DNA from 2 places in the Caballeronia sp. GAWG1-1 genome. Region 2 is predicted to be linked to the other one. Evidence: predicted binding sites of a transcription regulator. Region 2 holds the regulator's gene; the other holds the start of a gene.
The links. The regulator HrcA, encoded in region 2, represses chaperone genes, less so after heat shock. The targets are predictions, from matches to a motif close to TTAGCACTCNNNNNNNNNGAGTGCTAA.

Region 1 (16,149 bases), on a different contig from region 2:
GGTCAGCGCCCGGCGCGAGCGGATTGCACACATAGAGATGCGCCGTGAGCGGCGTCGCGTTCAGAAGCGCGTCGAGGGAGTCGCTCAGCGTCATGTCGCCGATATACGCCGGCGCGAGCGACTGCTTGCCGTGCGCATCCTCGTACATGATGCACACCGGCTGCACCGGACACGATGCCGACACCGCCGCCTGAAACATGTTCGCGTGGAACGGCAGGAGCGCCTGACCATCGCTGGTGGTGCCTTCGGGGAACACGCACATCATCTCGCCCGCGAGCAGGCGGTTCGAGAGTTCATGCATGATGCGCTTTGCGTCGCTACGCTTCTCGCGCTGTACGAACACCGTGCCCAACTGATGCGCGAGCCATCCAACAACCGGCCAGTTGCGAATCTCCGCCTTCGAGACGAACGGCGTCGGCCGCCATGCATTGATGACGTAAATGTCCATCCACGAAACGTGATTGCCGACCACCAGCACGCCGCGATCGAGCCGCGCTTCGTCGTTGTGCACGACGAGTTTCATGCCGGACAGACGCAGCATCTCAAGCGACCACGCGCGATTCATCGCGCTCCGCTCATCCACCGATGCGCGCGGAAAACGCCGCGCGACGACCCACATGCCATACAGCAGATGGACCAGAAGCCGCAGCTTGCGTAATGCCTGGTTCATGCGCGACTCGTACGCTTAACGGCTTTCGTAAGCCAGATGACCGCCGACGATCGTCGCGCGCACACGCGCCGGCAACTCGTAGCCGAGGAACGGCGAGTTGTGGCCCTGGCTCTTGAGCTTCTTCGGATCGACGCGCCACTCGGCGGCGGCATCGAACACGCACAGGTCGGCGAGTGCGCCCACGGTAATGCGTCCGGCCGGCAGCTTCAGCACGTCGGCGGGCGCGGACGTGATGCGCGCCAGCGCCTTCGCGAGCGGCAAGTTGGCTTCGTGCGCCCACTTCACCGTCAGCGAGAGCAGCAGTTCGAGGCCGGTCGCGCCCGGCGTGGCTTCGGCGAAAGGCAGGAGCTTTTCGTCGTCGTCGAGCGGCGTGTGATCGGAACAGATTGCGTCGATGGTGCCGTCCGCGAGACCCGCGCGTATTGCTTCGCGGTCGCGTTGCTGACGCAGCGGCGGATCGAGGCGGAACTGGGAATCGAAGTAGCCGATATCCACGTCCGTCAGATGCACGTGGTTGATCGTGACATCGCACGACACCGCGATACCTTCGGCCTTCGCCGCGCGCACGAGCGCGACGCCCGCCGCCGACGACAGATGCGACAGATGCACACGCGCGCCCGTCACGCGCATGAGTTCGAAGATGGTATGCAGCGCGATGGTCTCCGCCGACACCGGCACGCCCGACAGCCCAAGCCGCGACGCCACCGCGCCGCTTGCCGCCACGCCGCCCTTCGCCATGAACGCGTCTTGCGGACGCAGCCAGACGGTATAGCCGTAAGTGGTCGCATACTGCAACGCGCGCAGCATCGTGCGCGTATCGACGATAGGGTTATCCGCCTGCGAAAAGCCGATGCAACCCGCCTCGGTCAACTCGACCATCTCGGTAATCGCCTCGCCCTTCAGGCCGACAGTCAGCGCGCCCAGCGGATAAACATGCGCCTGATGCAGCTTCTGCGCGCGAAACTTGAGCATTTCGACGAGGCCGGGTTCGTCGAGCGTGGGATCGGTGTCGGGCGGACAGACGAGGCTCGTCACGCCGCCCGCCATTGCCGCGGCCATTTCGGATTCGAGCGTTGCCTTGTGTTCGAAGCCCGGTTCGCGCAGACGCGCCGCGAGATCGACGAAACCCGGCGCGATATGCAACCGGTTGGCCGCGATGACCTTGGCCGCGTGAAAGTCGGCCGGTGCGTCGCCAATCGAAACGATGCGGCCCGCCGCGATGAACACGTCCTTGCGCGCTTCCGTGCCCGCAATCGGGTCGATGATCGTGCCGCCTTGAATCTGGATCTTCATGTCGCGTTCTTAGTCACTGTTGCCGGCCACGATGCCCATGACCGCCATGCGCACGGCGATGCCGAAGGTCACCTGATTGAGAATCACCGACTGCGGGCCGTCGGCCACTTGCGAGTCGATTTCCACGCCGCGATTCATCGGCCCCGGATGCATCACGATGGCATCGGGCGCGGCGAGCGCAAGACGCTCGGGCGTCAGTCCCCAGCTCTTGAAATACTCCTGCGCGGAAGGCAAGAGCGCGCCGCTCATGCGCTCGTTCTGCAGGCGCAGCATGATGATGACGTCGACGCCCTTCAAGCCTTCGTCGAGGTTGTGGTAGACGTGCACGCCCATCTGGTCGAGATTGCCGGGCAAAAGCGTGCGCGGCCCGATGGCCCGCACTTCCGGCACGCCGAGCGTGGTCAGCGCGTGAATGTCCGAACGCGCGACGCGCGAATGCAGGATGTCGCCGACGATCGCCACGCGCAGCTTGGTGAAGTCGCGCTTGTAGTGGCGAATGGTGTACATGTCGAGCAGGCCTTGCGTCGGATGCGCGTGACGGCCATCGCCTGCATTGATCACGTGCACGTGCGGCGCGCAATGCTCGGCGATCAGATACGGCGCGCCGCTCGACGCATGACGCACGACGAACATGTCGGCATGCATGGCGGAGAGATTGTTGATGGTGTCGAGCAGGGATTCACCCTTGCTCGTCGACGACGCGTTGATGTTCAGGTTCAGCACGTCCGCCGACAAACGCTTGGCCGCGATCTCGAAGGTCGTGCGGGTACGTGTCGAGTTCTCGAAGAAGAGGTTGAACACCGACTTGCCGCGCAAAAGCGGCACCTTCTTCACTTCGCGATCCGTGACGCTCACGAACTGCTCGGCGGTATCGAGAATATGCGTGACGACGGCGCGCGGCAGTCCTTCGATGGTCAGCAAGTGCTTCAGCTCGCCGTTCTTCGTGAGCTGCGGATTGCCGCGTAGAAAGCCGTAGCGGAACTTGTCGGCGGCAGCGGGCGCGCCTGCATCGGCGGAACCCTGAGTGGCGGTGTTCATGATGATCCCGGTGTTGCCTTGAATGGGTTACTGAGCGCGCGATTCAGTGGTGAAGTCGAAGCCGCCGTCCGCGCGTCGCGCGAGCACGAGGCCTTCGTTCGCGGGGACGTCCACCGTGCCGCCGACGAAGCGCGCCGCAATGGGCAACTCGCGTCCGCCGCGATCGGCGAGCACGGCGAGATCGACCGAAGCGGGACGCCCGTAATCGTAGAGTTCGTTGATGGCCGCGCGCACCGTGCGTCCCGTGGACAGCACGTCGTCGATCAGCACGATACGGCGGCCGTCGACCGCGAACGGTAACGAAGTCGGGCTTGCCTGGCTATGCAGGCCCTTCTTCGCGTAGTCGTCGCGATGCAGCGCCACGTTCACCACGCCGAAGTGCGGCGCGTTGAACTCCTTGGCGAGACGCTCGGCAAGCCACACGCCGCCGCTGTAGATGCCGACGAGCGCGACACCCTCTTCTTCGGCGAGCGCGTTTTCATACGCGGCATGAATCGATTCGACGAGCGCGCGATACAGCGCTTCGGCGTCAATGGAACTCATGATCGTCGGGAAGTCCGTCGAGGTATTGTTGAAGAATGACGCGGGCGGCTTCCGCGTCGATGTCGTCGAAACGGCCGCGCGCGTTCGGACGCACGCCGCGCGCACGAAGGTCGGCTTTGGCATCGACGGAACTGTAACGTTCGTCGACCCATTGCACGGGCACGTTGAAACGCCCGTTCACCTGATTGCCGAAGCGCTTGGCCTGCGCGCTCATTTCGTGCGGCGTGCCGTCCGGATGCAGCGGCATGCCGACGACCACCGTTTGCGGCTTCCACTCGTCGAGCAGTTTGCCGACTTCATCGAAACGAAAGTCGCGGTTGCGGTTTTCGAGCACGGCGAGCGCGCGTGCCTGCTTCGTCAATGTATTGCCAACGGCGACACCAATGCGCTTCTCGCCGTAATCGAATGCCAGCAGCGTGGCTGCCCCGCTCATGCGTGCCCTGCTTCGCCGGAAAGCATGGAACGCGATACGCCGAGCAGCGAGAGCGCCGCTTCGAGGCGATCTTCGGCAGGCACGTCGAAGATGATGCGCGAGTCCGCTTCCACCGTGAGCCAGCCGTTCTTGGAGATTTCTTCTTCGAGCTGACCGGCGCCCCAGCCTGCGTGACCGAGCGTGAGCAAGAAGCGCTCTGGGCCCTTGCCGCTAGCGACTGCTTCGAGTACATCTTTCGAAGTGGTCATGGCGAGGCCGCCGGGTACACTCATGGACGAGCTATACGGTTCGCCGTCGCGTTCTTCATGCAGCACGAAGCCGCGCTCGGTCTGAACGGGACCGCCGAAGTACACGGGCAAGTGAACGAGAGGTTCGATTTCGAGTTTGAGATCGATACGATTGAACAGCGACTGGAGGTCGATATCGGTCGGCCTGTTGATGACGAGACCCAGCGCACCGCGATCGGTGTGATCGCAAAGGTAGACCACGGTTCCTGAAAACGTCGGATCGGCCATGGACGGCATGGCGATCAGGAACTGATTCGTCAAATTGATGCGATCGGAAGTCTTGGACATAATTCAGGATTTTAACAAAGGCGCTGACAGATGGCCGACTTTGATGTGGGTCTGGTGTGGATTCGGCGGGACCTGCGCGCAGCCGACAATGCTGCACTCTATCACGCGCTTACAAGGTGCCGTCGGGTGCTGTGCGCGTTCGTTTTCGACCGCGACATCCTCTCGCCGCTTGCGCGAAACGACCGGCGCGTGCCGTTCATTCATGCGAGCGTGGTGGAACTGGATCGCACGTTGCGCGACGCTGGCGGGACGCTGATGGTTCGACATGGCGTGCCTTTGCATGAGATACCCGAGCTTGCGGTCGAATGCGGCGCGAACGCGGTGTTTGCAAATCGCGATTACGAACCGAGTGCGAAGGCGCGTGACGAGGCAGTGGCGCAGAAGCTGGCGAGCAAGGACATCGCGTTTTTCACGTTCAAGGATCAGTCGATCTTCGATCATGACGATGTGCTCACAGGCAGCAGCAAACCCTATACCGTCTTCACGCCGTACAAGCGCAAGTGGCTCGCGACACTCACGCCGGACGCGCTCAAGCCGTACGCATCCGAAGATCATTTGAACGTGCTCGCGAAGCCGCCGGGTAACGTCAGGCACGCCATTCCCTCGCTTGACGCGCTCGGCTTCGGCGCGGAGCACGCGCCCGCCTTTCCCGCTGGCACGAGCGGCGCGTATGAGCTTTTCGATGACTTCATCGACCGCATGGCCGACTACGATCACGCCCGCGATTTCCCCGCGCTGAAGGGCCCGAGCTATCTCGGCGTTCATCTGCGACACGGCACGGTTTCGATTCGCGCACCCGCTCGCACCGCGCACGATGCGCAGCGCCACGGCAACAAGGGCGCGGAAACCTGGTTGTCGGAGCTTATCTGGCGAGACTTCTATTTCTCCGTGCTGCACCATTTTCCGCATGTCGGCGTGCCGGGCGATCATCGTGCATTCAAGCCGGAATACGACCGCATCCAGTGGGAGACAGGCGATGCCGCCGACGCGAACTTCGCCGCATGGTGCGCGGGACAAACAGGTTATCCGCTCGTCGATGCCGCGATGCGGCAAATCAACCAGTCAGGCTATATGCACAACCGCCTGCGCATGGTGGTGGCAAGTTTTCTGACCAAGGACCTCGGCCTTGACTGGCGGCGCGGCGAAGCCTATTTCGAAGCGCTGCTAAACGATTTCGAACTGTCGTCGAATAACGGCGGATGGCAATGGGCATCATCGAGCGGCTGCGATGCCCAGCCGTATTTCCGCATCTTCAATCCGACGACGCAGTCGAAGAAATTCGACGCGGCGGGCAAGTTCATCCGCCACTACGTGCCGGAAATCGCGGGCTTGTCGGACCGGGACATTCACGCGCCGTGGCTCGCCAAGCCCGACGCACTCTCGAAGGCGGGGATTTCGCTTGGCGCGGACTATCCGCAGCCGGTAGTCGATCACGACGCCGCGCGCAAACGCACGCTCGCGCGATACGACGTGGTGCGCGGACCCGCGAAACGCGCCGACGATTCACGCAGCAGCAGCGCGGACGCTGCCGACGAACCGCACGCCGAAGCTAGCGATTGACCGCGGCGGGCCGCTCGATCATGGCGGTGAGCGCGGCAATCGACGCGCGGCCTTCCGACGGCGCAATGCCGGCCGCGGCCTGGTGCAGCATGGACCGCAGCATCTGAGCCGCGCGTTCGGGAACGGTGGCATCGAGTTCGCGCGCGACGCCATCCGCCGATTCATGCGCGCCCTGATGCGCGACGCGCCGCCATGCGAGACCGAGTGTATCGGCGAGCAACGCGACATGGCCCAAGCCGAGCGCGCAAGCCGCCGCGCCCAGCCGGTGCGACGCGTTCGCCGAGTGCAGCGCCGCGTCCGCGTCCACCGTGCCTGTTTCGCTTGCTTGCGAACCGCGCTCGACCAGTCCCTCGATGGAGGCTTCCGCGCTCTGGAGAAAGTCTTCGTAAGCCGTGGCGTTCACGCGCAGCGCACCCAGATCGCGCGATGAACCGTCGCGGGCGTTTTCCTCGATCGCCTGCGCCGCGCCCTGCTCCCACGCGGCCTCCGACGCGGGATTCGCCGCGACATGCCACGCCACCGTCAAACCGTAGTCCCGCAAGACGTCGACCCGTTCCGCGTCTTCCGGCATCGCGCCGTAGAGTGCGAAGTCGCGCCAGAGGAGCGCAAGCGTCGCGCGCACGAGCGAGCGCGGCGCATAGGTCGAAGCGTGCGCCTGATCCGCCAACACGAGATTGAAGCGCGCGTAAAGGCGCTTGGCGTCGGCGTTTGCGGCGAAATCGGCGTCGCCGCGACGCTCCGCGCGCTCGCGCAGCGCCCAAATAGTGTTGAGCGCGAGCCGCCAGAAGTCGTAAGGATCGGGGCCGCCGAGCTCGCCCAGGCACTCGTCGAGGCGCGCGAAGGCATCGGCGGATTCCTGCTCGGGCCCGCGCAAGAGCTTGAGCAGGGCCTGTTCGTAGTGCGCCCGAACACGCGCAAGCCGCTCGGGCGCGATGCCGCGCAACGTCGCGGGCGCGATGGCGCGGCCCGCGAGCGCGAGGTCATCGTAGGAAACCGGCGCGACGCGCGTATGCATGGCGAGCAACGCATGCAGCCCGCGATAGTGATCGAACAACACGGTCGAGCACGACAACTCGCGCAGATTGTGGCGCTCCACCGCCGCGCCGAAGTCCGCGAGCGCAGCCGCGATGCGTGCACGCGTCGGCTCCGATTCCTCGCCGAGCGGCGCGACGAGCGCGAGCGCTTCCGCGAAACGCTGCGCAGGCAGCCAACCCGCCGAATGCAGCGCGGAGATCGCGCGCTTCAACGCGGGCGCGGTTTCGCCCTGACGCTGGAACGCGTGATGGGCATCGGTCAGCGCCATTTCGGCGAGCCGCACCGAGCCGCCGCGCGGATTGGGCAGAGCTTCGAACGTAACTGGAAGATCGGGACGAGATGTCATATCTGGCGCTCACAAACCGGTTCGCAGGCGCCGTGAGTCGAACATGGGCGCGCGCGGTGAAATAGCATCATCGATGAAAGCGTCGGTACTTGACCGCGCTCACGATTTTATCGACCGACGGACCGCTTACTGCCTGCGCCCGTCTCGCCGAACCACGGACCAGCCTCAAGCGTATGCCTTCAGGCGCCGGTTCGCATTGGCATCGGCACGCGTCGTGGCGCCCATGCAGCTTGCAGCGGCCAAACATGCGACCGGCGCGCGCATCGATTTCGACGCACGACGCAACACCGGCAGCGCTGCCGGACAAAAACAGCAACGAAAGCAGCGAACGAAAGCAGCGAACAAAAAAGCGGTCCGCAAAAAACGCGCGCCGCATGACGCGAGTCATGCGGCGCGGTAGAGCGTGCGGATCAGATCTGGACCATCTCAAAATCTTCCTTGCGGGCTCCGCATTCGGGACAAGTCCAGTTGATCGGAACGTCCTCCCAGCGCGTACCCGGCGCGATGCCCTCTTCGGGCAATCCCGCCTCCTCGTCATAGATCCAGCCGCAGATCAGGCACATCCAGCTTCTATATTCCATACTTATGCCGCGTCGAAATGGTCGATTGAAATTAGGACATGATGGTACCGTGTTGGCGTGTCAATGCCTAGCGAGATGCCCGTTCACGCGTGGCCAAGCCTTCGACCGCCGTACTGGCTCTCTCAAGCGCCGCCGTACCGGAAAAAAGTGCGCAAAGACTGTAGCCTGACGGCGTTAGGCCGCATAATCGAAACATTGAACCATAGTCGAACCACGGTCGAATCATGACCGAGCTGGCCGCCGCCAGTGCACTTCGAGGCGCGGGCGTTCGCGGCCCTTCCGTTCCATTCGTGCAATCAAGAAAACAATGTCCGCTTTTGCCATGACCGGCGACTCCCCACCGATCGTTCTCACCTTCGGCCTGACGGACCCCACAGGCGGTTCGGGGCTTCAAGCCGACGTGCTGACGCTCGCAAGCATGGGCTGCCACGGCGTGACGGTGCTGACGGGCTACGCGGTGCGCGACTCCGCGAGCTGCGACGAAGTTACCGGCATCGACCCCGACGTCGTCGCCACGCAGGCGCGCATGTTGCTGGAGGACATGCCGATCGCCGCGTTCAAGATCGGCGCGGCAACGCGCGCGGAGGTGGTTTCCGCTATCGCCGAAGTGGTGTCCGACTACGACGACGTACCGCTGATCCTCGCGCCGGACTTCACACTAGACGATGAACATGTTTTGTCCGCTGACGAGCTGCGTGAGTCGCTTGCCGACCTGCTCGTGCCGCAAACGACTATGTTGATCGCCGATCACGCCACGTTGTTGCAGCTCGCGCAACCCGACAGCGACGCCGAGGCGCCAACGCTGGATGCCGCGATCTCGCATATCCTGGCGCAAGGTTGCGAATATGTGCTCGCAATGGAAACCGGCACGCATCGGCATGTGAACACGCTGTATAGCGAAGAAGGCCAGGTGCGGCAAGATACGTGGGATCGCGGTGTGCATCGCATCATGGGGCTGACGGATACGCTCGGCGCCGCGGTCGCGGCCTTGCTTGCCAACGGACAGGAACCCGCCGAGGCCGCACGCGAGGCTCAGGAGTATGTGTTCCAGGCGGCGCGCGCCGCGTTCCGTCCGGGCATGGGCGCCTATTTGCCGGACCGGTTTTTCTGGGCGCGCTCGAACGATGCAGACGAAGAAGGCGAGACGTCGTCCCTCCCCGACGAGTCGGCGGGACTGCCTGGGGAAGTACGCCATTAGCCCAAAACACTGACCAATCGAGTCGCCGGGAGAACGCATGCCGTACCGACTGCCCCATCTGCACAAGCCCGGCCCGCAAGGCGCGATCCGTATCGGCTGCGCGGGTTGGGGTTTGTCGAGCGCCGTGTCGTCGAGCTTTCCGCATGAAGGCACGCATCTCGAACGCTACGCACACGTGCTGACTTGCGTCGAGATCAATTCGAGCTTCTACAAACCGCATCGCGAATCGACTTACGCGAACTGGGCGCAGAGCGTGCCCGAGTCATTTCGCTTCTCGGTGAAATTGCCCAAGTCCATTACGCACGACGCGCGGCTCGTCGGCACCGAGGCGCTCCTCGACGAATTCTTGCAAAGCGCGGGGCAACTCGGCGACAAGCTCGGTTGCTGGCTCGTGCAACTGCCGCCCAGTCTGCCCTTCGATCAGGCCACGGCCGAAGCCTTCATCAAGGCGTTGCGCGAGCGCACGAAGTTGCCGATTGCAATCGAGGCGCGGCATCCGTCCTGGTTCACCACCCACACGGCCGCGCTCCTGAAGGCGCATCACATGGCTTATGTCGATGCGGACCCGATCCCCGACGAGTGCGAGATCAAGCATCGCGCGGACACTTCGCTCGTGTATGTGCGGCTGCATGGCTCGCCCGAGCTCTACAAGTCTTCCTACAACTACACCTATCTCGACGACCTCGCGCGCACGCTGCACACGCGCGCGAAGAAAACGCCCGAAGTCTGGTGCATCTTCGACAACACCGCCGAAGGCAATGCGCAACCCAACGCGCTGCATATGATCGAGCGTCTGCGCACCCACCATCGTTAAACCGATTCGTTCACGAGGAGCATTCCCGATGCATCGATCAGCAAGACGAATTGCACGCCTTTTTCAAGCCACGATGTTCGCCTCGCTGATTCACATCGCCCTGCCCGCAAACGCGCAGCAAAGCACGGCGCCGCCCGCCACACCGGCTGGCGACGGCACCTTCCTGCTGACCATCTTCCTCAAGCATGATCAAAGCAAACCGCTTCCGAAGATCAACGAGCAGTTGAAGGAGCAAGGCTTCTTCAAGACGTTTCCGCCGCCGGGAATCGAAGTGGTGTCGTGGTACGTGATGATGGGCGTCGGTCAGGTCGTGACCTTGCGCGTGCCGGCCGATCGCCTGCGCGAAGTGAATCGCGCGATCGAAACCACCGCGTGGGGCGGCTATACGACGGAGTTTTATCCGACCTACGACTACAAGGCCGCCGCGCAGAACTTGCGCGATCAGATGAACAAGTAACGGTCCGCGTTTGCCACGGACGGAAAAAAAACCCGCATTGCTGCGGGTTTTTCTTTGCGGCGTGAGCTTCTTTCGAAACCCACGCCCTGAGGATGAAGCAAGTAACCGGTCGAAACCGAATTACATGTCCATGCCCATGCCGCCCATGCCGCCGGGCATGCCACCAGGCATGGCCGAGTCTTCCTTCGGCAGTTCCGCGACGGCTGCGTCGGTCGTCAGCAGCAGGCCTGCCACCGATGCCGCGTTTTGCAATGCCGTACGCGTCACCTTGGTCGGGTCGACGACACCGGCTTCCACCAGGTCACCGTACTCGCCCGTTGCCGCGTTGTAGCCGTAGTTGCCCGTGCCCGCAGCAACAGCCGCCACCACGACGGAAGCTTCTTCGCCGCCGTTCGTGACGATCTGGCGCAGCGGCTCTTCCATCGCACGCAGAACGATGCGGATGCCCGCGTCCTGGTCCGAGTTCAGGCCCTTCACGCCTTCGACAGCCTTGCGAGCGCGAATCAGCGCGACGCCACCGCCGGCCACGATGCCTTCTTCCACAGCCGCACGAGTCGCGTGCAGTGCGTCTTCGACACGTGCCTTCTTTTCCTTCATTTCGACTTCGGTCGCAGCGCCGACCTTGATCACTGCCACGCCGCCAGCCAGCTTGGCCACGCGCTCTTGCAGCTTTTCACGGTCGTAATCCGACGTTGCTTCCTCGATCTGCGTGCGCACTTGCTTCACGCGCGCTTCGATGCTTGCTGCTTCGCCAGCGCCGTCGATGATCGTCGTGTTTTCCTTGCCCACTTCGATGCGCTTTGCTTGACCCAGTTCAGCCAGCGTAGCCTTTTCGAGCGTCAGGCCGGTTTCTTCCGCGATCACTTGACCACCGGTCAGGATAGCGATGTCTTCCAGCATTGCCTTGCGACGGTCGCCGAAGCCCGGAGCCTTGACGGCAACGGTCTTCAGAATGCCGCGGATGTTGTTCACGACCAGCGTGGCCAGCGCTTCGCCTTCGACGTCTTCAGCGATGATCAGCAGCGGACGGCCAGCCTTCGCGACTTGTTCCAGTACCGGCAGCAGATCGCGGATGTTCGAAACCTTCTTGTCGTGCAGCAGCACGAACGGGTTTTCGAGCAGGGCGACTTGCTTGTCCGGGTTGTTGATGAAGTACGGCGACAGGTAGCCGCGGTCGAACTGCATGCCTTCCACGACGTCCAGCTCGTCTTCCAGCGACTTGCCGTCTTCAACCGTGATCACGCCTTCCTTACCGACCTTGTCCATTGCTTCAGCGATACGGTCGCCGATGGACGTGTCGCTGTTCGCCGAAATCGCCCCGACTTGAGCGATTTCCTTGTTCGTCGTGCAGGGCTTGCTGATCTTGCGCAGTTCTTCGATAGCTGCAGCCACTGCCTTGTCGATACCGCGCTTCAGGTCCATCGGGTTCATGCCCGATGCAACGTACTTCATGCCTTCGCGAACGATGGATTGCGCCAGAACCGTAGCGGTCGTGGTGCCGTCACCGGCGTTGTCGCTGGTCCGGGAAGCGACTTCCTTGACCATTTGCGCGCCCATGTTCTGGAGCTTGTCCTTTAGTTCGATTTCCTTCGCGACCGAGACACCGTCCTTGGTGACCGTCGGGCCGCCGAAGCTGCGCTCGAGCACGACATTGCGGCCCTTCGGACCCAGCGTGACCTTGACCGCGTTGGCCAGAATGTTCACGCCTTCGACCATCTTGGCGCGTGCGGTATCGCCAAAAGTGACTTCTTTAGCTGCCATATTCAAACTCCTTGAGTCGATTCAGTTTTGAGGCTTCGGGCGGCAGGCTCCAATGGAGCGGCTCTGCGGCGAAGCCGAAGTGCAGGAAGGTGCTTACTTGACCAGAACGGCCATGATGTCTTCTTCGCGCATCACGAGCAGTTCTTGCCCGTCGACCTTGACGGTCTGGCCGGCGTACTTGCCGAACAACACGCGGTCGCCCACCTTCACGTCGAGGGCGTTCTGCACACCCTTGTCATCGCGCTTACCCGGGCCGACGGCCAGGATTTCGCCTTGATCCGGCTTTTCGGCTGCAGCTTCGGGGATGATGAGGCCCGAGGCAGTCTTGGTTTCCTGATCCAGACGTTTAACGATGACGCGATCGTGCAAAGGACGAAGATTCATACACACTCCTCTCTTGATTGAGACTGAAAACGCGGGGGAAACCCGCCCGGTGAGCGAAGCTGCCCGAGCGGCAATTTGTTAGCACTCTCGTGCAGTGAGTGCTAATTATATGGATCGAGTTTGACAATTTCAAGGACGGGGACAGACGGGCATTCCCTATTTCGCGTACTTTTGTCTGGACACGGGGAAATTAATAGATTTCGTAAGGTCGATTGGTTGGATTAATGTCAATCCGTCAATTCTGATTTCGCTTAATTAGGGTTTCTACTAGGGTCGGCGAGGCCTAGACTGCATTTCAACGACGAAGCAGTGAAGAGACAAACTCTCCACCCGCAACGTTCCCGAGATCAGTACCTAGGAGGTTCATCATGTTCAAGTCGATCATCCCCGCAATCGCCGTTGCTGCCGTCCTTGCAGTCCCCACTTTCGCCCAGGCGCAAGAAAACGCGCCGGTGACGCGGGCTGAAGTGAAGGCTCAACTGGTTCAACTGGAACGCGCAGGCTACAACCCGGCCAGCGATCAAACCCAATACCCCGCCAACATTCAGGCCGCGCAAGCACGCCTGAACGCGCAACAAGGCACGGCTGCATCGTCGTTTGGCGGTGTCGGCGAAGGCGCTGCCGCTTCGGGTGCTGCCCGCCGCGCGGCTACCGACCCGAATCCGGTCGACTTCAATCGCCCGTAATCTTCAATTCGCGTAACGAAGCCCGGCACGCACGCCGGGCTTTTGCTTTTTGCGCATCCCGAAGGAAAAGTTTCTGTAAGCCATGGATTCGACGATGTTTTTGGACTACGTTTTTTTCTCGCGCAGTCGGAGGGCACTACAATTTGTGTTTGTTGCATCACAAATTTCGTCTTCGTTGCCTCTCATGCCTATGTCGTCGTCGCTGCGCCTTGCCTTTCTCTCCCTCGGAATTCTCGCCCTTGCCGCCTGTGGCGGACGCGCGGCGACCACGCCGAGCTATCAGCAGGAACTCTTTGACTCCGGTGCAAGTCCGTTCGCGCGCAACTTCGACGCCACCGTGAACGAAACCTGCGAGGCGGCCCGCCGCGCGCTGCTCTCGCAAGGCTTTCTCACGACGATGGCGCAAGCCGATACCGTCGACGCCACCAAGAACTTCCAGCCGTCCACCGAAACGCACGTGGTCGTCTCATTCCATGTGGTCTGCACGCCCGGCGAAAACACGACCAATACGAGCATCGCTTATGTGAACGCGGTGCAGGACGGCTATGCGCTCAAGAAGAGCGATACCTCCGCAAGCGTGGGCTTGAGCGTCTTGGGCTCGCTTTCGCTGCCGATCCGTTCGAACAGCGATGCAATGGTCAAGATTTCCAGCGAAACCGTGCCCGCCGGCAAGTTCTATGACCGATTCTTCGGGCTGATGGGGCACTATCTGAGCACGGTGCCGCGCAGTTCGCCCATCGCATCGGATGAGGTCAAGAGCAAGCCGCTCGCACCGTCGCTGATCGTGAGTTCACCGGATCTCACGCCAACGCCGATCGTCGTACAGGCGCCCGCCGCGGCGGCGACGGCCATCCAGTCATCCGACGCGAAACACGCCGCGTCCGAGGGCGTCGCGGCATCGGCGCCGGTTCAGTGAGATCGAGCGAACGCGTCGTTCCGGCATACACTTCGTCGATGCAAGCATCAAGCACGCGGGCAACGGCGGCTGCAGTTGCGTGATCAGCTCACCGCAAACCTCATTCAGCACCCGTCGCCGTTCGCAAAATGTACCCGCGTGGCCTGTGACGCCTCGCTCATCGCGCAGCTAGCCCCCCGGACGCATCGATGCGGCGCGCTCATCACGCGCCGCCTAAAGCTGAAGCTCCGCCTGCCGCCGACAGCGACGCCAATCCGCACGCCACTCCCATCACCCCTCAATTCGGCACATTCACCACGCCGCCATTCACCGAAATCGCATTCGCGCCGGGGCTCGCCGCGATCGCCGGGAGATTCGCCACCGTCAATTGAGGCGCCGCACCCGGCGTGCCGCCGCGCGCCACCGTATGCACGACTTGCGACGGCGGCAACGGCGCGTTGTTCTTCAGGTGAGCCCACATCAAATTGAGCGCCTGAAGGTTGTAGTAGTGCACGGGCACGAAGCGCGTATCGAAGCCAGCCACGCTCAGGAACGCATCGAAGTGCTGACCGTTCGTGATTTCGTACAGTGAGAGCTGGCTGTTGTTGCCTTCCACCACCTTGTTCGCGCCGAGATACGGCCGCGAGGCATGGTTGATCGGCACGAGCGCATCCGACCTTCCCTGCACGATGATCGCCGGCTTGCCACGCAGATTCGCGTTGACGCGAATCGCGTTCACGCTCGCCGTCATCGTCGGATTGCCGTTCGCCCAGAGCGCGCGCAGGCAGGCCGCGCCCGCGAAGCTCGCATCGGGCGTCGCAAGCCGATGATCCGCCGCGCTCGACGTCCCCGCGTTATAGACGAGGTTGATGCCGTTGGTCGGCGGCACGCCATTGCCGTTGCCGAAGACCGTGGGCATCGGCGAAACGAGCGGGTTCACGCCCGCCGCGCCGGTCAGCGCGTTGGTCGTGCCGAAGCTGAAGTTGCACAGGTTGTCGGCGACGCTCGCCAGCATGTAGGCATCGGCGTAAGTCACGGCGACGGCAGGCACGGCCTGCGAGTCCCACATCGGCGCATGTAGCGTGTCGGAGTCGGCTTCGTAGCCCGCCTGATGCAGCTTCGCGAGCGCGTCGTTGGCTTGCGAGAGCGTATCGCCGCCGGCAATCGCGCCGCTCGCCGCGAGCGTCGCGCAGCGTGCGGTGCGAATCGCCACGGTGGTCGCGAGCGGCAGTGCCGTCAGATACGGCGCGCCGACCGCCGCCGTCGCTAGCGCCGCGCATGGCTGAAGCAGGTTCGCGTAGGTCATGTAATCGGCAAGCGGACGCCCGAACGAACCGACGGCCTGGCCGCCTTCGCGCACCGCAACCTGCGCCGGCAGATTCATGTTGATCTGCGGTTCGCCGACGACGACCGCGCTTATCCAGCCATCAGTGTCCTGTTCGGCGGCTGCAAGCGCCGCGCCGCCGCCATTGCTCACCGATGCCGCGATCGTCGTAATGCTGCCCTTCGAGTAGCGCGCGGAGTGCGTCGAGCCGTTGACCACGCCATAGGTATCGTTGAGCGCCCAGTACGCGAACTGAATCGCCTGCAACGTATTCTTGCCCCAGTCCTTTTCGGGATTCTGCTGCGAGTGAGCGTGTTTGAAAGCGTAGCGATTCGGATACGCCGAGTTGTAAGCCGAAAGCGCCGATTGGCTCAGGTTCGCCTTGAAGATCGCCGAATTGCCCGCGAAGGTCGCATTGGAAAGCGTGCCGTCGATCAGCGTGACGAGATTGGTCGACAACTCGTGCGCGCCGTTGCCGCTGCCTTTGTCCGTGTACGCAACCGCGCAGCCGCGCTTCAAGCCCCACTCGCCCGCTGCCGAAATCGCGCCATATATG
Region 2 (16,149 bases):
ACAGCGCGTCGCCGGAGTATCGCGGCGCAAACCCGCGATCCGAAGCGAGCAACACATCCACGCTGTCCGACGCCAACGGCGCAAGCCGCGCGCTCGTCAATGCAAAGCGTCCGCTCTTGTCGAGCGCGATCCGCAACCGATACGGCGCGCCCGCCTCGAAGCCCGCACGATGTTGCGCGAGTTGCGCGTCCAGCTTGCGCTCATCGAACGGAAAACGAAGCCACGCGGCGCTCGCCTTCAAACGCGAAAGATGACGCGCGGCGTGGCGCACGCCGTCATCGCGCGTGGCGTGCGTCGTCTCGAACAACTCGAAGCCGGGGTCCGCGCCCGTCAGAAAGCGCGCCTTCAACAGACACTCTTCGTACTCGCTCGCGGCATCGCTATCGAGCACGATTCCCGCGCCGATACCGATCACGCCGCGCGTGCCGTCGGCATCCACGACGAGCGTGCGGATCGCGACCGACAGACAAAAGTCGCCGCGCGTATCGAGCCAGCCGATCGCGCCGGTATAAAGACCGCGCGGCGTGCTCTCGATCTCGTCGATGAGCTGCATCGTGCGGTATTTCGGCGCGCCCGTGATCGAGCCGCAGGGAAACAGCGCGCGGACGATATCGGCGAACGAAGCGCCCGGTTTCACGCGCGCCTCGATGGTCGACGTCATCTGCCACACCGACGCATAAGCCTCGACCGAGAACAACGCCGGCACATGCACCGAGCCCGTCGCCGCCACGCGCGACATGTCGTTGCGCAACAGGTCGACGATCATCACGTTCTCCGCGCGATTCTTCGGGTCGTCGTGGAGCGCGGCGGGATCGGAGTCGCGTGGCGCGGTGCCTTTCATCGGCCGCGCGCGCAAAAGCGCTCCCTGCTTCTCGACGAACAACTCCGGCGAACACGAGACGACCACGCGGCCGTCCGGCATGGCGATGAACGCGCCAAAGCGCACAGGCTGACGCTCGCGCAAACGCCGATACAACGCGAGCGGCGTGCCGAATACATCGAAATTCAACCGGAACGTGAAGTTGATCTGATACGACTCGCCTTCGCGCAGCGCGTGATGAACGGCGGCGATGGCGGTATCGAATTCGTCGCGCGTGATGCTCGGCTCGATGCCCGCCACGCCCGCCACCGAGGGCGTCTCACAACCGCCATCTCGCGATGCAAGCCACGCGCTGGCTTCGTCGCGAGACATGGGCGCGCACTCGCGGAACATGAGCACTCGCAACGCACGATCCGCGCCGCGCCCGATACCGCCGAACTGGAGATTGCGCCCGAACTCGTAATCCGCGACGACGAGCGCATGCAGGCCGCTCTGGAAATCGGCATCGATGGCCGCGCATACGGCGTCGAGCATGCGCCCGTCTTCGCAGACATGGGCGCGCACGAATCCCGTGTACAAACGACTCGACCGCCTTTCGGCGGTCGCTTCGCAGTCGTCGAGCAGCGCGAACACCGCGCCGCGCTCTTCAGTCTTCATGGCAACACTCGCTGCCGGTCGTGCCACGTCTTACACATCAATCGAAGAAGCTTTTCACGCGGTCGAACCAGCTCTTGCTTTGCGGGCTGTGGCGCGCGCCGCCTTCCGTCAGCGACTTCTCGAACTGCTTGAGCAGATCGCGCTGCTGATCGGTGAGTTTCACGGGCGTTTCGACCTGTACATGCACATACAAGTCGCCCGCAATGCTCGAACGCAAACCCTTGATACCCTTGCCGCGCAACCGGAACGTCTTGCCCGACTGCGTGCCTTCCGGCACCGTGAAGCTCGCGCGGCCCGCCAGCGTCGGCACTTCGATCTCGCCGCCCAGCGCCGCCGTGGTGAATGGAATGGGCATCTGGCAATGCAGGTCGTCGCCGTCACGCTCGAACACCGAGTGCTGCTTGATGTGGATCTCCACATACAAGTCGCCGCTCGGACCGCCATTGAGACCCGGCTCGCCGTTGCCGGCGGAGCGGATACGCATGCCGTCGTCGATGCCCGCCGGAATCTTCACTTCCAGCGTCTTCGTTTCCTTCACCTTGCCCGCGCCGTGGCAGTTCGTGCACGGGTCCGGAACATAGGTGCCGCTGCCGTGACACTTCGGGCACGTCTGCTGGATGCTGAAAAAGCCCTGCGACATGCGCACCTGGCCCTGACCATGACAAGTCGGGCAAGTCTCGGGCTTCGTGCCGGGCTTCGCGCCCGAGCCGTGACAAACATTGCAGTTGGCCCAGCTCGGCACGCGAATCTGCGTGTCGTAGCCGTGCGCCGCCTGCTCCAGCGTGATCTCCATGCTGTAGCGCAGATCCGCGCCGCGATACACCTGCGGACCCGCGCGGCCGCCACGCGCCGCGCCGCCTGCGGCTTGCCCGAAGATGTCGCCGAAGATGTCGCCGAAGGCATCGGCAAAACCGCCGAAGCCCTGCGCGCCCGCGCCGCCCATGTTCGGATCGACGCCAGCGTGGCCGTATTGATCGTAGGCCGCGCGCTTCTGCTGGTCGGAGAGCATTTCGTAGGCTTCCTTCGCCTCCTTGAAATTCTCCTCGGCCTTCTTGTTGTCCGGGTTGCGGTCAGGGTGATACTTCATCGCGAGCTTGCGATACGCCTTCTTGATCTCTTCGTCGCTCGCGTTTTTCGCGACGCCCAGAATGTCGTAGTAATCCCGTTTCGCCATGTCGGTTCGATTCCGCCGCGCTTCTAACCCGACGGTTCCTCTGAGATGCTCCGGGCCATTCGACCCGCGCTTGAAACCTCTGACGCCTCGCCCCAAAACTCGGCTCGAAGCAAGACGCCTCTAAAAACAACGTGCCCGGAGAGCCGTCAGGCTCGCCAGGCGCGTTCCACGTCAGACGCTAGACGCGTCCCGATGCCGGTCTTCGCGTGACGCATACGCGCCGCGAAACGACCAAGGGCGCATGAATGTCGCCACTCACGCGCCCTCCGGCTTAGTCCTTCTTCACTTCCTTGAAGTCGGCGTCGACCACGTCATCGTGCTGCTGGCTCGCACCCGCTTCCGCCGATGCACCCGCGCCCGCCGCACCGGCCGCACCTGCCGCCGCGCCCGCCGCGCCTTGCTGCGCCTGCATGTCGGCGTACATCTTTTCGCCGAGCTTCTGCGATGCCGCCGCCAGTGCTTCGACCTTCGCTTCGATGGTCGCCTTGTCGCTCGCGTTGTCCTTCAGCGCGTCTTCGAGTTCCTTCAACGCAGCTTCGATCTTTTCCTTCTCGCCGGCTTCGACCTTGTCGCCGTACTCGGCAACCGCCTTCTTCGTGCTGTGGACCAGCGCGTCGCCCTGGTTGCGGGCATCGGCCAGTTCACGCAGCTTGTGATCTTCCTCGGCGTTGGCTTCGGCGTCCTTCACCATCTTGTCGATTTCCGCGTCCGTCAGACCCGAGTTCGCCTTGATGGTGATCTTGTTTTCCTTGCCCGTTGCCTTGTCCTTCGCGCCGACGTGCAGAATGCCGTTCGCGTCGATGTCGAAAGTCACTTCGATCTGCGGCACGCCACGCGGCGAAGGCGGAATGCCTTCGAGGTTGAACTCGCCAAGCAGCTTGTTGCCCGCGGCCATCTCGCGCTCACCCTGGAACACCTTGATGGTCACGGCGCCCTGGTTGTCGTCCGCCGTCGAATACACTTGCGCGTGCTTCGTCGGGATGGTCGTGTTCTTGTTGATCATCTTCGTCATCACACCGCCGAGCGTCTCGATGCCGAGCGACAAAGGCGTCACGTCGAGCAGGAGCACGTCCTTGCGGTCGCCCGACAGAACCTGACCTTGAATCGCGGCGCCAACGGCCACGGCTTCGTCCGGGTTCACGTCACGGCGCGGTTCCTTGCCGAAGAATTCCTTCACCTTCTCCTGCACCTTCGGCATACGCGTCATGCCGCCGACGAGGATCACGTCGTCGATATCGCCGACCTTCACGCCCGCATCCTTGATGGCGGTGCGGCACGGTTCGATCGTGCGCTCGATCAGCTCTTCGACGAGCGCTTCGAGCTTGGCGCGGGTGAACTTGAGGTTCAAGTGCTTCGGACCCGACGCGTCAGCCGTGATGTACGGCAGGTTGATGTCGGTCTGAGCCGTCGACGACAGTTCGATCTTCGCCTTTTCCGCCGCTTCCTTCAGGCGTTGCAGCGCGAGCACGTCTTTCGACAGATCGACGCCTTGTTCCTTCTTGAACTCGCCGATGATGTAATCGATGATGCGCTGGTCGAAGTCTTCACCGCCGAGGAACGTGTCGCCATTGGTCGAAAGCACTTCGAACTGCATTTCGCCGTCCACGTCCGCGATTTCGATGATCGAGATGTCGAACGTGCCGCCGCCCAAGTCGAACACGGCGATCTTGCGGTCGCCCTTTTCGGCCTTGTCGAGACCGAAGGCGAGCGCGGCTGCCGTCGGTTCGTTGATGATGCGCTTCACTTCCAGACCGGCGATGCGGCCTGCGTCCTTCGTTGCCTGACGCTGGCTGTCGTTGAAGTACGCCGGGACCGTGATGACGGCTTCCGTAACCGGCTCGCCGAGGTAGTCCTCAGCGGTCTTCTTCATCTTGCGCAGCACTTCAGCGGAAATCTGCGACGGCGCGAGGCTCTTGCCGTGCGCTTCGACCCATGCGTCGCCGTTGTCGTGCTTGACGATCTTGTAGGGCATCAGGCTGATGTCCTTCTGCACTTCCTTCTCGTCGAAGCGGCGGCCGATCAGGCGCTTCACTGCGTATAGCGTGTTGCGCGGATTCGTAACCGACTGACGCTTGGCAGGTGCGCCAACCAGGATTTCGTTGTCGTCGACATACGCGATGATCGACGGCGTGGTGCGCGCGCCTTCCGAGTTCTCGATGACCTTGACCTGATTGCCTTCCATCAGCGCCACGCACGAGTTCGTGGTGCCGAGGTCGATACCAATGATTTTGCCCATTTTTTATACTCTCCTAGCTTTGATCGCTTTAGCGCTGCGGCCGGAAAACGCCGGCTTTTGCGGCCGATTTACCGGGCCGAACGCCCAAATATTCATACCTGTACGCAAGATAAGAACGCGGATTTCGTTTTCAAGACCCTGAAAGCGATGCGGTCTATATCTTTTTTCACTCGGAAGCCTTGCCGCGGATCTTTTCTCGCGCCGCCGCGACCGCCGCTTCGAATTGCGCGAGACCATGCCAGCCGGTGGCGCGCCCGAGACGCTTGCCGCGATGAAAGAAAAACCACGTCGGCACGCCATGCAGCAAAAAGCGCCGTCCCAGTTCCCGATGCTCGTAGACATTGCTGTGAAACCACTTCAGTCCGAGCGCGCGGATTTCATCGGGCTTCGCGAGCATCGCTTTTTTGGCGATTTCGCAGTTGAAGCAGTCGACGCCCCAGAAGAACACGACGGCCAGATCATCGCCTGCCGAAGCCAGCCCGGCGTCGAAACCGGGCGCGTCGAGCTCCTGCATGGCGAAGACCGAAAACGCGGTGGCATCGACGGGAACGCGATTCTCCGAGGCGGCCATGGCGTTCTCGCGGCGCGTTACTTCGGTGCGGCGACGGTGACGAGAGCCGGACGCAGCACGCGATCCGAAATCACGTAGCCTTTTTGCAGCACGGACACGACGGTATTCGCTTCCTGCTCGGCCGGCACCATGGAAATAGCCTGGTGACGATGCGGGTCGAACTTCTCGCCCACCGGATTCAGCGCGGTGACGCGCCCCTTTTCCAGCGCGGCGGTCAGTTGACGCAGCGTGAGTTCGACGCCTTCCCGCACCTTGACGAGATCGGACGATTGATCGGCAAGCGCGGCTTCAAGGCTGTCGAGTACCGGCAGCAGATGTTCGGCAAAGCTTTCGATGGCGAACTTGTGCGCCTTCTGCACATCGTCCTGACCGCGGCGACGCACGTTTTCCGTTTCCGCCTTGGCGCGCAGGAACTCTTCCTGGAGCGCGGCGATCTTCGCCTGCGCTTCGGCCAGCGCGGCTTCGTTCGCGTCCGGCGCGACTTGCGGCGCATCGGCGCCCGTCGGCGCTCCGGTTGCGCCGGCTTGGGTCGGGTCGGCGGCCTGGCGCGCGGTTTCGTCTGCGGGCGTGGGGTTCTGGCTCGCTGGATTCTCTTGCGTGTTTTCCATGTCGCTGAATGTATTGCTGTGAGTGAAATGGATGCGATCGGCCGGGAGTCCTCTTACCGCCGAGAACCAGGCCAGGCTTTTTCGCACTAGCGGCGGAATTTGGGGCATCCGAGGGATTTTCAAGGCTCCAGAAGAGATTTTTCGGACGAAATTTAGCTTTTTTCGCGTGCGCTTCAAACATCGGACAACGGCGGGCCACGCTTGTCGGCTGCGTGACGCGTTAAGTGCAAAATTCGCCACATTTGACTGCGAGAAACACTTCGTAATGGGCGTTTCGTCGCAGTAAGCCAAAATCAGATTGAGGCGATTGCGTTGTTCGCCTACACTTCGAACATGCGTCGCAGGAACACGTTAACCCTAATCCTACGAATGCAGTAACCGCTCAGCCCTTGCCCGTTTCCTTCCGGTTTTCACGACCGGTTATCCCGCTCACCGGGGGTACCATGAAACTGACCTTTGCTATCGCGGTGGTCGCTCTGGTACTGGTTGCGGGAACGACCACCATATGTATGTCCGGCGCTGTCACCGCCCGTAACACCGAGTACGGCGGCGTTCATGCGACCATCGAAAATTACTTCAATCCGAACCTGCCAGTTTGTCGATAATGCGCCGGTCGCGCTTTGTCGGCCTGCCCTGAATTCCGGCAGCCGGCTCGCGAAACGTCTTGCGCCGCTCGGCTTCGGCTAACCGCTTCACTCGGCCCTCTTCCGTTTCCGCGTAAAGCGTCTGGGCCACGCTAGCCGGTCCGCGCACGTCGCACACGCCCTTTACTTCCACTTGCCAGACGATCCGCTCGATATCGATCTCGACGAGATCGCCGACGCGCACGTCCTTCGACGGCTTCACGTTCGCCCCGCCGATCTTCACGCGGCCTTTTTCCACCGCGTCGCTCGCGAGCGAACGCGTCTTGAAGAAGCGCGCCGCCCAAAGCCATTTGTCGATGCGCAGACGCGCGCCCGGTTCCGTCGAAATCGTGTAGTTCATGAATAACCGTTCGTTCAGGCGGCAACCGTCAATGGCTGCACGGCCTGCACCGGCCAGCCTTGCAGATTCTGCGCCGCGATTTCTCCCAGCGCCTTGATCCACGCCGGCGATGCATTCAGGCAAGGAATGCGGTGAAACTGCTTGCCGCCTGCGTGCAGAAATTCGTCGCGCACCTCGATGCCGATTTCCTCGATCGTCTCAAGACAATCCGCCGTGAAGCCCGGACAAAAAACGTCCACGCGCGCAACACCCGCCGCGCCGAGTTCCGCGAGCGTCGGCGCGGTGTATGGCTGCAGCCATTCCGCGCGGCCGAAGCGCGACTGGAACGTGACGCGGCATTCCACCGGCGTGAGCCCCAACGCGGAGGCGAGCAGCGAGCCCGTCAACTGACACTGGTCGTGATATGGGTCGCCGAGATCCATGGTTCGCTTGGGGACGCCGTGAAAACTCAGCACGAGCTTGTCGCCGGCGGCAAAATCCGGCACGCCGTGATGACGCCAGTAATCGCGCACCTGCTCTGCAAGCGCGGATATATACGCCGGATGATCCGCGTAATGACGAATGGTGCGAATCTCGGGCTGATTGCGCACACGCTTGAGCGCGGTAAAGGCGTCGTCGAAAGCGGTCGCGGTGGTCGAAGACGAGTACTGCGGATACATCGGCACCAGGAGAATGCGCTCGGCGCCTTCGAGCTTGAGCTGATTGAGCATGACGCCGATGCCCGGCGTGCCGTAGCGCATCGCGTAGTCGACGAGCACGTGGTAGTCGTTTGCCGCAAAGAGGCGCCGCAAGCCCTCGACCTGCTTCTCCGTATAGACACGCAAGGGCGAGCCTTCCGCCATCCAGACCTGCGCATATTTCTTTGCCGACGCGCGCCCGCGAAACGGCAAGATGATCAACCGCAGAATGATCTGCCAGAGCAAGGAGGGAATCTCGACCACGCGCGGATCAGACAGGAACTGCGCCAGATACTTGCGCACGGCACGCGGCGTGGGCGCGTCCGGCGTGCCGAGATTGATCAGCAGCACCGCGACACGATGCGAAGCGCTAGGCTGCGAAGGCAACTCGAGATCGAAACGCATAGGGCAAGGCGGCCGGAAGTGGTCGAAAGGTGAAACCCATTATAGCGGCGCGTTTCACGCCGCATCATTGGCCGAACGGCCTAGTGGCGGCGCGGCGCGCGGGCCGGCATGATGGGCTGAAGGAAAAGCTATTGAGAACTGAGCGACATGGACAACAGGCGTGCGGTGATATCGACAATGGGAATCACGCGGTTGTAGGCCATGCGCGTGGGTCCAATCACGCCGAGCGTGCCGACGATCTTGCCGTTGACTTCATACGGCGCGGTCACGACGCTCATTTCCTCGATCGGCACCAGATTAGATTCCCCGCCGATGAAAATCTGCACGCCCTGCGCGTGACTCGAAACATCCAGCAATTGCAGGAGGCTCGTCTTTTGGTCGAACAAATCGAACAGCTTGCGCAGCCGCGCCATGTCGGACGAAAGGTCCGCCACTTCGAGCAGATTGCGCTCGCCGGAAATCAGCACGGTCTCGCCCGGATCAGTTTCGGCGGTGCTCGCGACCACGGCGGCCTGCATGAGCGCGGTCATGTCGCCGCGCAATTCGTCGATTTCCTGACGCAGCCGCAGACGCACTTCGTCGAAGGACAGGCCCGCGAAATGCGCGTTGATGTAGTTGGAGGCTTCCGTGAGCTGCGACGGCGAATAGTCGCGCTGCGTCGCCATCATGCGGTTCTGCACATCGCCTTCGGGCGTCACGATGATAAGCAGAATGCGCTTGTCCGACAGCCGCATGAATTCGATCTGCTTGAACATGTGACTGCGGCGCGGCGTGAGGATCACGCCAGCGAACGACGAGAGACTCGACAGCACGCTCGCCGCCGCCGCGACGATCTTCTGCGGCTCCTCGCCTTGCAGGCGCGTCTTGACGGCAGTGGTCATGGCTTCGTCTTGCGGCGCTTCCACGGTGAGCATGGTGTCGACGAAGAGCCGATAGCCGCGCGGCGTGGGAATGCGTCCCGCCGACGTGTGCGGGCTGACGACGAGACCGAGGTCTTCCAGGTCCGACATCACGTTGCGAATGGTCGCGGGACTCAGCTCCAGGCCGGAATGCCGTGATAACGTGCGCGAACCGACCGGCTGACCTTCGGCGATGTAGCGCTCGATCAGCGTTTTGAGGAGGGTTTGTGCACGTGGGTCTAGCATGGGGAAATTTTAGCCTAACGTGTCGTGGCGCGGCGAACGTACCCGCCGCGATGAATCGCTTGTCGAGCGATTCAATGTCCGCTCCATTCTAGCGATAAACAACGGGCGCGCCCCGGCGTGATCGGCTGGCGTCGCAGCCACCCTTCGCGCACGGTTCTTTTCGCCTTCCACCTATGGTGTAATGCCGGCATGGAAATTGGCCAATTCAAGACTGTCGCGCTCATCGGGCGCACCAATACGCCCGGCATCGAGACGCCGCTGCGCCTGCTCGCGGAGCTGATCTCGAAGCAGGGTTTCGAGGTCGTGTTCGAGGCCGGCACCGCGAAGGATGTCGGCGTGACCGATTACCCGGCGCTCTCGGTCGCCGAAATCGGCGCGCGCGCGGACGTGGCGGTCGTGCTGGGCGGCGACGGCACCATGCTCGGCGTGGGCCGCCAGCTTGCGCCGTACAAGACGCCGCTCATCGGCGTGAATCACGGGCGGCTCGGCTTCATCACGGACATCCCGCTCACCGAGATGCGCGAGATCGTGCCTCAGATGCTCGCCGGACAGTTCGAGCGCGAGGAACGCAGCCTGCTCGAAGCGCGTATCGTGCGCAACGACAAGCCCATCTATCACGCGCTCGCCTTCAACGATGTCGTGGTCAATCGCAGCGGCTTTTCAGGCATGGCGGAACTGCGCGTGTCGGTGGATGGCCACTTCATGTACAACCAGCGCTCGGATGGTCTGATCGTCGCGACGCCCACTGGCTCGACCGCCTACGCGCTTTCGTCGGCGGGGCCGATTCTTCATCCGCAGTTGCAGGGCTTCGTGCTCGTGCCGATTGCGCCGCATTCGCTCTCGAATCGTCCGATCGTGCTGCCCGACGACTCCAAGGTGACCATTCAGTTCATCGGCGGGCGCGATGTCAACGTGAACTTCGACATGCAGTCGTTCACGGCCGTCGAGCTGAACGACGCCATCGAAGTGCGGCGCTCACGGCACACGGTGCCGGTGCTGCATCCGGTCGGCTACAGCACGTACGCCACGCTGCGCAAAAAGCTGCACTGGAACGAGCATCCCTCGCAAGACTCCGCCCTCTGAAGCGCTCACCACGCCCTTTCCAAGCGTCCATGCTCCGTCATCTCTCCATTCGGGACTTCGTCATCGTTGCCGCGCTGGATATCGAGTTCGACTCCGGCTTCACGGTTTTTTCGGGTGAAACCGGCGCAGGCAAATCCATCCTGATCGACGCCCTCGCGCTCACGCTCGGCGCCCGCGCCGACGCGAGCGTCGTGCGCACGGGCGAAGCGCGCGCCGACATCACCGCTGAATTCACCACGCACGCGCAAGTGGCGCGCTGGCTGGACGAGCACGCGCTCTCGCAAGACAGCGACACCGTCATGTTGCGCCGCGTGATCGATTCCGGCGGCCGCTCGCGCGCGTTCATCAACGGCACTCCGGCCACGCTCACGCAACTGCGCGAAGTGGGCGAAATGCTCGTCGACATCCACGGCCAGCACGCGCATCAATTGCTGATGCGCCCCGACGCGCAACGCGAACTGTTCGACACGCACGCCGGTCTCGTCGACACAGCGAGCACCGTGAATCGCGCGTGGCGTGCGTATCGCGAGGCCCAGCAGGCCGTAGAAGCCGCGCAAAGCCGCGACCGCGAACTGCAACTGGAACGCGAGCGTCTCGCATGGCAGTTGAGCGAGTTCGACAAGCTCGCGCCGCAGCCGGGCGAATGGGAGGAAGTGAGCGCGGAGCATCATCGGCTCTCGCACTCGGCAAGTCTAATCGACGGCGTGCAAAGCGCGCTGTCCGCATTGTCCGAATCCGACGAAGCCATGATTTCCCAACTCGCCGCCATCATCACGAAGCTGCGCGATCTGGCCGATATCGATCCCGCGTTGAGCGACGTGCTCGCCTCGCTCGAACCCGCCGAGATTCAGTTGCAGGAAGCGTCGTACTCGCTTTCGCACTACGCGCAGCGCCTCGAACTCGATCCCGACCGGCTCGCGCAGGTCGAGCGTCGCATGGATCAGCTTCACTCGACGGCGCGCAAGTTCCGCCTTCAGCCCGAAGCGCTGCCCGAGGAACATGAAGCGCGCCGCAGCCAGCTAGCGGAACTCGATGCCGCCGCGGACCTCGACGCGCTCAACGCGGTCGCCGAGAAAGCGAAGGACGCTTATCTCGCGGATGCAAAAGTGCTGTCGAAGGCGCGCGCGAAAGCGGCCAAGACTTTGTCGAAGGCAGTCACCGAAGGCATGCAGGAATTGTCGATGGCGGGCGGCAGCTTCGAAGTCGCGCTCGTGCCGCTCGCGGAAGGCGGCGCAAACGGGCTGGAACAGATCGAGTTTCGCGTGGCGGGCCACGCTGGCGTCGCGTTACGGCCGCTCGCGAAGGTCGCATCGGGCGGCGAACTCGCGCGCATCAGCCTCGCGCTCGCCGTGATCGCGAGCACCGCGAGCCCGACGCCCACGCTGATCTTCGACGAAGTGGATACGGGCATTGGCGGCGGCGTGGCGGAAGTGGTCGGACGGCACTTGCATCAACTCGGACGCGACCGGCAAGTGCTGTGCGTCACGCACTTGCCGCAAGTCGCGGCGCGCGGCGATCAGCATTTCCAGGTGGCGAAAACTTCCGACGATGCCGGCGGCACGGTCAGCACGGTGACGCCGCTCGACAAGTCGAAACGCATCGAAGAAGTGGCGCGGATGCTTGGAGGAATCGAAATCACGGCGACGACACGCAAGCATGCAAAGGAGATGCTCGCGGCTTGAGGCGCGGGCGAACGAGGCGGCGCAAAAACGCTGCGCCGCCTTCCACCTTACTCGGCAATCGAGAACACGCGTCTCCACAACGCCGTCACCGCTTCCCTTTCGCCCTTTACCGCATCCGGCGCGACGCGCGCCTTCTCCATTCCATCGAGCCGCAGCGTGTGCTGCAGCTTGCGGTAGTGCCGGTACACCGCGCCAATCGTTTCCGCTTCGTCCGCGCTGATCAACCCGCTCTGCGCCGCGATCTTGAGCAAGGTGATATTGCCCGCATTGCGCACGAACTCGCGATGCTCGCGCGAGTGCAGCAACACCCAGTACTGCACGATGAACTCGATATCCACCATCCCGCCGCGATCGTGCTTCAGATCGAACAATTCGCTGCGATTGGGATGCCCCGCCGCCACACGCTCGCGCATCGCGACGATTTCGCGGGCAAGCAATGCCGCATCGCGCTCCATCACCAGCACGTCCGCGCGAATGGCTTCGAAGTGCGCGCCGATCTCGGCGTCGGCGGCGCTGTAGCGAGCGCGCGAAAGCGCCTGATGCTCCCAGACCCACGCGGTATTCGCGGCATCGCCTTCACGTATCTGATAGCGGCGAAACGACTCCAGACTCGTCACCAGCAAACCCGATTCGCCGTTCGGCCGTAGACGCAAGTCCACATCGAACAGCGTGCCCGCGCCGGTCGCCGCCGTGAGCCACGTGATGAGACGGCGCGCGAACATCGCGTAAATGTCGGCGGCGCTGTCGTTCGAATCGTCGGGATCGTCGTAGAGAAAGATCAGATCGAGATCGGACGCATAACCCAGTTCCTTGCCGCCGAGCTTTCCATACGCGATGACGGAGAAGCGCGGCGTATCGCGATGCCGCTTCGAAAACTGCCGCCAAACCGTCTGCACGGTTACGTCGAGCACGGCATCGGCGAGTTCGGACAGACGGTCGCTCACATGTTCCACCGACAGATGTCCCGCCAGATCGATCAGCAGGATGCGGAACACTTCGGCCTGATGCGCGTGACGCAGCAAGTCCATCTGATGCTCCGCGTCCTCCGCTGCCGCAAGCCGGGCGAGCAGCGAACGCTTGAACCCATCCCAGTCGAACGGGCTGGCAATGGCTTCGTCATCGAGCAATTCGTCCAGCAATTGCGGATGGCGAATGAGATAACCCGCCGCCCAGCGCGAGCCGGACAACACGGACAGCACGCGTTCGAGCGCCGCCGGATATTCAGTCAGAAGCGCGAGATACGCGCCGCGTTTGCCGATGGCTTCGAGCAAGTCGAAAAGCCGCGCGATCACATCGCCGCGACGCGCGGCATCGATCGACTGCACGACTTCGAGCGCGCGCTGCGCGACCACGTCGAAGCGCTCGCGGCTGTGCTCGTTCAGGCTCGCGTAACGCGTGGAGTTCCACACGCCCGTTAGACGCGCGAGCACCGGCGCCGGGTCCGCGAAGCCGAGTTCGGACAGACGGCCGGCGAGTTCTTCCTGTGCGGAATCGTCGGCGAGCGCGCTGCTCCAGATCCACGATGCAGCCGAATCGTCCGACACGCCGCAGCCGTTTTCACCGCCGATCTTGTCGGCGAAGATGGCATCGAACTGTTGTTCGACGAATTCGCGATGCGCATCGAGCTTGTCCATCAACGCGGCGTAGTTCGCAAATCCGAGCGATGACGCGAGCAACGCGCGCTCGTCGTCGGCAACCGGCATGGCATGCGTCTGCGCGTCGTTGCGATACTGCAGCCGATGCTCCACCGTGCGCAAAAACAGATACGCGTCGGTGAGCGAGTCGCACACGTTCTGCGCGATCAGCCCGTGCGCGGCGGCGCGTTCGAGCACCTTGAGCGTCGGACGAATGCGAAAATCCGCCGCCTGTCCGCCGCGAATCAACTGGAAAACCTGCGCGCTGAACTCGATCTCGCGGATACCGCCGCGTCCGAGCTTGATGTCGTCGGCCTTGTCGGGACGCATGGACGCGCGCCGCCGCGCTTCCTGCCGAATCTGCAGATGCAGCGAGCGAATCGCGGCGATCACGCCGTAGTCGAGGTATCGCCGATAGATGAACGGCGTCGCAATGGCTTCGAGTTGTTTGACGAGACGGCGCGCGGCATCGCTCTTCGTCTCCGAGACGACGCGCCCCTTGATCCACGCGTAGCGTTCCCATTCCCGCCCTTGCACATAGAAATACTCTTCGAGCATGCCGAGACTGCACACGAGCGGACCCGAATCGCCGTTGGGACGCAACCGCATGTCGACGCGAAACACGTAGCCGTCTTGCGTCATCTCCGCGAGCGCGCCGATCACGCGCCGCCCGAGCCGTGTGAAGAATTCCTGCACCGAGAGCGGCGAGCGCTTGCCGCCGGCGGTTTCGCCATCGTCTTCATAAACGAAGATCAGATCGATATCCGACGACGCGTTCAGTTCGCGCCCGCCAAGCTTGCCCATGCCGACGACGCCGAGCGTAAGCCGTTCGCCTTCGGGTGAGCGCGGCTCGCCGAAGAGCGCTTCGAGGTCGGCCGCGAGTACCGCGATGGCGCGTTGGATCGTTACTTCGGCGAGATCCGTCATTGCGCCGGTGACTTCGGCGACATCCGCCGTGCCCGCTAGATCGCGCTCCATCGCCGTGCAGAAAACCTCCATGCGCAAGCGGCGCAACGCCGTCTTGAGCGCGGCTTCATCGAGCGTGCCGGTTTCGACGCACGGCACGCAATGAGCGTCGAGGCGCGCTTCGATCCATTGCCGCGTGATCGGCGTCCTTGCCCACTGGGCGACATCGGAGGCTAGTTCCGGACGCGCCGAATAGGCGCGCGACGCGTAGTTGGAATAGCTGGAACTGAGGAGTTTCGCGTCGGTCATGAAAGGGTAGGCTCGCTCGTTGCTTGGTACAGAAGCTGATCGTACACCGGCAGCGAAGCGGTTTGAACCAACGGTCCGCGAGGCTTGTCCGAAGCGGCTCCGAGAGACTTTTCCAGAGCGGCGCGGCCAAGCCTTGCCCGCTTTTCCCTGTGTTACATTGCAGCGTCAAACACGCAAAACTACCATATCGCCGACTAGCCGCAGCATGTCCGACAGCAGACGATCCGTCGACCCGACCGAAGTTGGACAAGCCCAGCCCAGCGGCAACGCCGAGCGCGTGCTTTCACGCGTCTTCAAAATCGTTCTCGTGTTCGCAGCCGTGGTGTACTTCGCGGTTGCGGGCATCTATCTCGCGCTGCGCTATATCGTGTTGCCGCAGGTCGATTCGTTCCGGCCGCGCATCGAGCAACTCGTCTCCTCGCGCATTCACGCGCAGCTACATATCGGCCGGATCACGGCGGTCATGGCGGGTGCGCAACCCACCTTTCTGATCGACAATCTGCGTATCGACGCCGCCGACGGATCGCCCGGCGTAGCGGTGCCGCATGCGCGCGCGAGCATCGCGTGGGGCTCGCTGCTGCATCTTCGGCCGAAGCTTGCCGATCTTACCGTCGATGGTCCCGATGTCATCGTCGCGCGCAATGCCAAGGGTGAACTGACCGTGGCGGGCGTGCCTGTTCCCACGCATCGCACGGGTTCTGGCGCGTTCACGAACTGGCTGCTCGGACAAGACCGCATTCGTCTGCGCGACGGCACGCTGCGTTGGCGCGATGCCGAACGCGACGCGCCCGAAGTGGCGTTCAAGCGCCTGCAACTGACGATCCTCAACGACGGCTTGCGGCATCGGCTCGCACTCGATGCACCCGCCGACGGCGACGTGCTGCACGGCCCGCTCGATGTGCGCGCGGACTTTCGCCACGAGCCGTTCACCGCGATGGGCGCGCCCGCGAACTGGACCGGACGTCTCTACGTTTCCACCGGGCCGCTCGACCTGCCGACGCTCGGCCGCTACGTGAAGCTGCCTTTTCAGATCTACGATGGCCGCGTCGAAAACCGTATCTGGGTGGACTTCGCGCGCGGCCAGTTGCAAAAGGCAGGCGGCGATCTGAACGGCGGCAACGTCGCGCTGCGCGTGCGCGCCACGCAGCCGCGCCTCGAATTGCCGATTGCGCGCTTCGACTGGACCATCGACAAGAACGACACGGCCTACACGCTGAATCTGTCCGACATCCATGCCGAACTCGGTCAGCCCGCGCTC

Region 1: NCT03_RS11175 (co-chaperone GroES) is a predicted target of HrcA. The motif match lies at 12,767-12,793, and genes of this name have one in related genera.

What each region holds. Positions count from the first base shown of each region.
Region 1 covers NZ_JALQDB010000016.1:175,239-191,387, forward strand. The annotation lists gene NCT03_RS11105 (lysophospholipid acyltransferase family protein) at 1-670, opposite strand, end outside; gene NCT03_RS11110 (dihydroorotase) at 686-1,963, opposite strand; gene NCT03_RS11115 (aspartate carbamoyltransferase catalytic subunit) at 1,973-3,001, opposite strand; gene pyrR (bifunctional pyr operon transcriptional regulator/uracil phosphoribosyltransferase PyrR) at 3,029-3,544, opposite strand; gene ruvX (Holliday junction resolvase RuvX) at 3,531-3,977, opposite strand; gene NCT03_RS11130 (YqgE/AlgH family protein) at 3,974-4,552, opposite strand; gene NCT03_RS11135 (cryptochrome/photolyase family protein) at 4,583-6,112, shown strand; gene NCT03_RS11140 (FimL-related protein) at 6,102-7,493, opposite strand; gene NCT03_RS11145 (hypothetical protein) at 7,717-7,893, shown strand; gene NCT03_RS11150 (rubredoxin) at 7,904-8,074, opposite strand; gene NCT03_RS11155 (hydroxymethylpyrimidine/phosphomethylpyrimidine kinase) at 8,397-9,272, shown strand; gene NCT03_RS11160 (DUF72 domain-containing protein) at 9,310-10,086, shown strand; gene NCT03_RS11165 (hypothetical protein) at 10,160-10,543, shown strand; gene groL (chaperonin GroEL) at 10,664-12,304, opposite strand; gene NCT03_RS11175 (co-chaperone GroES) at 12,398-12,688, opposite strand; gene NCT03_RS11180 (DUF4148 domain-containing protein) at 13,057-13,374, shown strand; gene NCT03_RS11185 (DUF2242 domain-containing protein) at 13,559-14,290, shown strand; gene NCT03_RS11190 (D-(-)-3-hydroxybutyrate oligomer hydrolase) at 14,568-16,149, opposite strand, start outside.
Region 2 covers NZ_JALQDB010000003.1:59,066-75,214, reverse strand. The annotation lists gene pabB (aminodeoxychorismate synthase component I) at 1-1,477, opposite strand, end outside; gene dnaJ (molecular chaperone DnaJ) at 1,515-2,651, opposite strand; gene dnaK (molecular chaperone DnaK) at 2,923-4,887, opposite strand; gene NCT03_RS02080 (thioredoxin family protein) at 5,054-5,458, opposite strand; gene grpE (nucleotide exchange factor GrpE) at 5,476-6,066, opposite strand; gene NCT03_RS02070 (RNA-binding S4 domain-containing protein) at 6,643-7,050, opposite strand; gene hemH (ferrochelatase) at 7,065-8,132, opposite strand; gene hrcA (heat-inducible transcriptional repressor HrcA) at 8,261-9,277, opposite strand; gene NCT03_RS02055 (NAD kinase) at 9,467-10,360, shown strand; gene recN (DNA repair protein RecN) at 10,390-12,042, shown strand; gene glnE (bifunctional [glutamate--ammonia ligase]-adenylyl-L-tyrosine phosphorylase/[glutamate--ammonia-ligase] adenylyltransferase) at 12,090-14,891, opposite strand; gene NCT03_RS02040 (YhdP family protein) at 15,097-16,149, shown strand, end outside.